2 regions of the Arthrobacter sp. 001422645 genome follow, and region 1 is predicted to be linked to the other one. Evidence: predicted binding sites of a transcription regulator. Region 1 holds the regulator's gene; the other holds the start of a gene.
What was found. The regulator HspR, encoded in region 1, represses chaperone genes until heat shock. The targets are predictions, from matches to a motif close to AAGTTGAGTCNNNNNGACTCAACTT.
Positions count from the first base shown of each region.

Region 2: the regulator HspR is predicted to act here: its motif matches at 872-896, upstream of clpB (ATP-dependent chaperone ClpB).

Region 1 is NZ_JCBANT010000010.1:70,122-72,516, reverse strand. It holds gene AC6EUH_RS11845 (nucleotide exchange factor GrpE) at 1-241, shown strand, start outside; gene AC6EUH_RS11840 (DnaJ C-terminal domain-containing protein) at 336-1,322, shown strand; gene AC6EUH_RS11835 (heat shock protein transcriptional repressor HspR) at 1,338-1,760, shown strand; gene AC6EUH_RS11830 (hypothetical protein) at 1,807-2,395, opposite strand, start outside.
Region 2 is NZ_JCBANT010000022.1:41,207-43,601, reverse strand. It holds gene AC6EUH_RS17470 (LacI family DNA-binding transcriptional regulator) at 1-692, opposite strand, end outside; gene clpB (ATP-dependent chaperone ClpB) at 929-2,395, shown strand, end outside.

The DNA.
Region 1 (2,395 bases):
CCTCACGGACGGACCGTTCGCCGCGATCGCCGCGAAGCTGGAGAACGCGCTGAAGACGTACGGCCTGGTGCGCATCGATGAGACCGGCGTGGAGTTCGACCCCACGATCCACGAGGCCCTCATCCAGCAGCCCGGCCCGGACGTCGAGATCGACACCGTCAGCCAGGTCCTGCGCTCGGGCTACAAGTCCGGAGACCGCGTGCTCCGCGCAGCACAGGTCATCGTGGCTGTGCCGGCGTAGCAGTACCCCATCGAGGTGACAGTTCGCGCCGGTGTTTCGACAAAACATCGGCGCGAACTGTCACTTCGGCACACAGATTTGAAAGGAAACGCCATTGGCTAGCCAGGACTGGGTGGACAAGGACTTTTACAAGATCCTTGGAGTCGCCAAGGACGCTTCCGACGCCGACATCAAGAAGGCCTACCGGAAGCTCGCGCGGCAGCACCACCCGGACACCAACGCGGGGAACGCCGCTTCGGAGAAGAAGTTCAAGGACATCTCCGAGGCCTACTCCGTGCTCTCCGATCCCGACGAGCGCCAGCAGTACGACGCCATCCGGGCCATGGGCGGCGCACGGTTCGCCCCCGGCGGAGGCGGCGGCGGCGCCAGCGGCGGGGCTGGCTTCGAAGACCTCTTTGGCGGCCTGTTCACCGGCGGCAGCGGGCGCCACTCCGGTGGCTACAGCACGGCCGGCGGCATTCCGCCGGAGTTCGCGGACCTCTTTGGCGGAGGCGCCGGCGGCTTCGGCGGCGGTCAGTCGTTCCAGCGGGCCCCGCAGAAGGGCGCGGACCGGACCGCGTCCACCTCCATTTCCTTCGCCGGCTCCATCCGCGGCACCACCATCGGCCTGCGTGAACCGGACGGCGAAGTCATCGACGTGCGCATCCCGGCCGGCATCAAGGACGGCCAGAAGGTCCGGGTGCGCGGCAAGGGCCAGTACGGTCCGGCCGGCAACGGGGACCTGATGGTCACGGTCTCGGTGAAGCCGCATGACTTCTACGTCCGCGACGGCGACAACCTCCGCATCCACGTGCCGGTGACCTTCCCGGAGGCGGCCCTGGGCGCCGACATCGAGGTTCCCACCATCGACGGCGACAAGGTCAAAGTACGGGTCCCGGCCGGCACGCCGTCGGGCCGTACCCTGCGGGTCAAGGGACGCGGCGTCAAGCACGCCAAGGCCACCGGGGACCTGCTGGTGACCATCGACGTCGCCGTCCCGCGGAAGCTGAACAAGGACGCCGAAGCAGCCGTCAAGGCTTTCTCCGAGGCCACCGCCGGCGAGGACGTCCGCGCCGAACTGGCAGCCAAGGCCCGGCTCTAGGAACGGGCGCTCGCCATGGCCTTCGACTACGAGCAGCCGATTTTCGTCATCTCCGTCGCCGCGGAGCTGGCCGACATGCACCCGCAGACGCTGCGGCAGTACGACCGGCTGGGCATCGTCTCGCCCAGCCGCGCCCCCGGCAAGTCCCGGCGGTACTCGCAGCGGGACATCACCATGCTCCGCGAGGTGCAGCGGCTCTCCCAGGAGGGCGTTTCGCTTGAAGGCATCAAACGGATCCTGCAGCTGGAAAACCAGGTGGCGGCCCTGCAGCGGCGCGTCACCGAACTGAGCGAGGAACTCGAACGGCGCCCGCGCGCCCTCGACTCCCGCATCTTCGCGGCTGGAGCCGCGGGCGACGTCGTCAGCCTGGCCCGCGGCAAGCGCCCCCGGGCCCGCTCCCAGGCGTTGGTCGTGTGGCGGCCACGCAACCCCGAGTGAAGACAAAACAGTGCCCGGGACCTTAGGGGCCCGGGCGCTGTTGTCGTTAGAACCGGGACTTGGTGCTGCCGGAGACCGGGGACGTGGTGGCGAAGGTGTTGCCTGCGAGGTCCCGCATCCCGGATACCGGCGTATAGGACGGTACAGCGGCCTGTTCCGTTCCGTTACCCGCGCCGCCCGTGATCAGGGCCCCCAGGGTGATGGTGATCGTCTTCGTGGCCGGATCCCAGCTGATGATTCCCTTGTAGCTGAGCGTTCCCGAGCCATAGTAGTTGGCCCCCAATGCCACGGTGCCGATTCTCGACGTCGCGCAGACCGAGGGATCCACGGCGACGCTGAGGGTATTGCTGGAGCCGGAGCTGATGGTAACCGTGGCTTGGTCCGGGGTCAGTGTCAGCGTTTCGCTGGGATCGGCAGCCCAGCCACTGCAGATCGTGGACGCGTCCAGGCGTTCGGAGAATGTGATGGTGGCCTTGTCATTCGAATCGAGCTTGCCGTTCCTGCCCCCGCCGTCTGCCAGTAGAACTCCTGTGACTGTCGGCGCGGTGACGTCCTTGACCGAGGTCGCTGTGCCCGGCGTCGCGGGATTGCCTTGGTTGCCCGCGGTGTCGGTGGCGACCGCGCGGTAGTTGACG
Region 2 (2,395 bases), on a different contig from region 1:
ATCTTGCGGTCACCGCTGATAGTGATCCCCGCAGCCGCGGCGGTGCGGACGAAGGCCTGTTCCCGGGCCAGTGACGCAGTGGAAAACCGCGGCCCGATCACTGTGGCGATCTCCGTGAAGCCGTGGCTGAGCATGTGCTGCATCAGCGTCGTCGCGGCGGCGTCGTCGTCGATCCCGACAAAGTCGGAATCGAGGAAGTCGGCCCGGCGCGAGAGGCAGACGTAGGGAATCCGGGCTGCCCGCAAGGTGCGGAGCGCGGTGGCGTCGTCCCGGAGTGACGCTGCCAGGATGATGCCGTCCACGTTGCGGTGCGCGAGGGTGGACGTGACCTGGGCGAGCACGTCCGGATCGTCCTGGGTGGTGGCGACGAAGACTTCGTAGCCGGACTCGGCCGCGGCGGAAATGACTGCCTGGGCCCACCTGGGAAACATGGGGTTGATGATGTTCGGCAGGATCAGGCCGATCACCCGGGTCCGCTGCGCATCGGTGGACTGAGAGGACTTACGGGGCCTGAAGCCCAGTTCGTTGGCCACGTGGATGATGTGGCGGCGGGTTTCCGGCGACACGCCGCCCTTGCCGTTGAGAACGTAGGACACCGAGGCGGGGGAGACTCCCGCTGCCCGGGCCACGGCGGCGGCCGATACCTGCGGGGCAGGGCGTTCTGCGGCAGCACTCGTGGTGTTCCTGCGCATCCCGGCCCTCCTTCGCGTCGTTGTTGGCCCCTGTGACCTCAGTTACATTAGGTAGGCGAGTTCGCGTTAAGCAACGTTAAGTGATTTCCGGGCCGAGTCGGAACGCGACGCCGTGGGGACTCCGGCCCTAGACAGTCATTTCGCCGTGGGCAAACATGGACCCAAACGGACCCGATACAAAGTTGAGCGGAGTACACTCAACTTTAAGACCAGCATGTTCCCGAAAGGAGCTCTCTTTGGACGCCAAGTTCACCACCAAGAGCCAGGAGGCTCTCGCGGCCGCCGCGATGAACGCCTCGACGGCCGGGAACCCCCAGCTCGAACCCGCCCACCTGCTCAAGGCGCTGATGGACCAGCGCGAGGGTGTCGCCGTCGCGCTCCTCCGCGCCACGGGGGCGGACCCGGATTCCGTCAGCGTCCAGGCGAGCACCGCCATCAAGGCCCTTCCCGCCACCTCCGGGAGCAGTGTGCAGCAGCCGCAGCTGTCCCGTACTGCCCTGCAGGCCATCAAGAACGCCCAAAATGAGGCCGAGCGGCTCGGCGACAGCTTCGTCTCCACCGAGCACCTGCTGCTGGGGCTGGCCTCCGGAAGCGACGCCGTCGGCAAGCTGATGCGCGACGCCGGCGCCTCCCACGAAGCCCTGCTCGCCGCCCTGCCGGGCGTCCGCGGCGACCGCAAGGTGGACAACGCGGACCCCGAAAACTCCTTCCAGGCGCTGGAGAAGTACGGCACCGACCTCACCGCGATTGCCCGCTCGGGAAAGCTGGACCCGGTGATCGGCCGCGACGCCGAGATCCGCCGCATCATCCAGGTGCTGAGCCGGCGGACCAAGAACAACCCCGTCATCATCGGCGAACCCGGCGTCGGCAAGACCGCCGTCGTCGAAGGCCTTGCCCAGCGGATCGTGGCCGGCGACGTCCCCGAGAGCCTGCGCGGCAAGACCCTGATCGCGCTGGACCTCGCGTCCATGGTGGCCGGCGCCAAGTACCGCGGCGAATTCGAGGAGCGGCTCAAGGCCGTGCTGGAGGAAATCAAAGGCTCCGAAGGCCAGATCGTCACGTTCATCGACGAAATTCACACCGTGGTGGGGGCCGGCGCCACCGGGGACAGCTCCATGGACGCCGGCAACATGCTCAAGCCCATGCTGGCCCGCGGCGAGCTGCGCCTCATCGGCGCCACCACGCTGGACGAGTACCGCGAAAACATCGAGAAGGACCCCGCCCTGGAACGCCGCTTCCAGCAGGTCTTCGTCGGCGAGCCCAGCGTGGAGGACACCATCGGCATCCTGCGCGGGCTCAAGGAGCGCTACGAGGCGCACCACAAGGTCGCCATCGCCGACTCCGCCCTCGTCGCCGCCGCCGCGCTCTCCAACCGCTACATCTCCGGCCGGCAGCTGCCGGACAAGGCGATCGACCTCGTGGATGAGGCCGCCTCCCGGCTGCGCATGGAGATCGACTCCGCCCCGGAGGAGATCGACCAGCTGCGCCGCTCGGTGGACCGCCTGACCATGGAGGAACTGGCCCTGGCCAACGAGACCGATCCGGCGTCGGTGGAGCGGCTGGCCGCGATCCGGGCGGACATGGCGGACAAAAAGGAAGAATTGGCCGCGCTCAACGCCCGCTGGGAGTCCGAGAAGGCGGGCCTGAACCGTGTGGGAGACCTCAAGGCCCGGATCGACGAACTGCGCTCCGCCGCCGAGAAG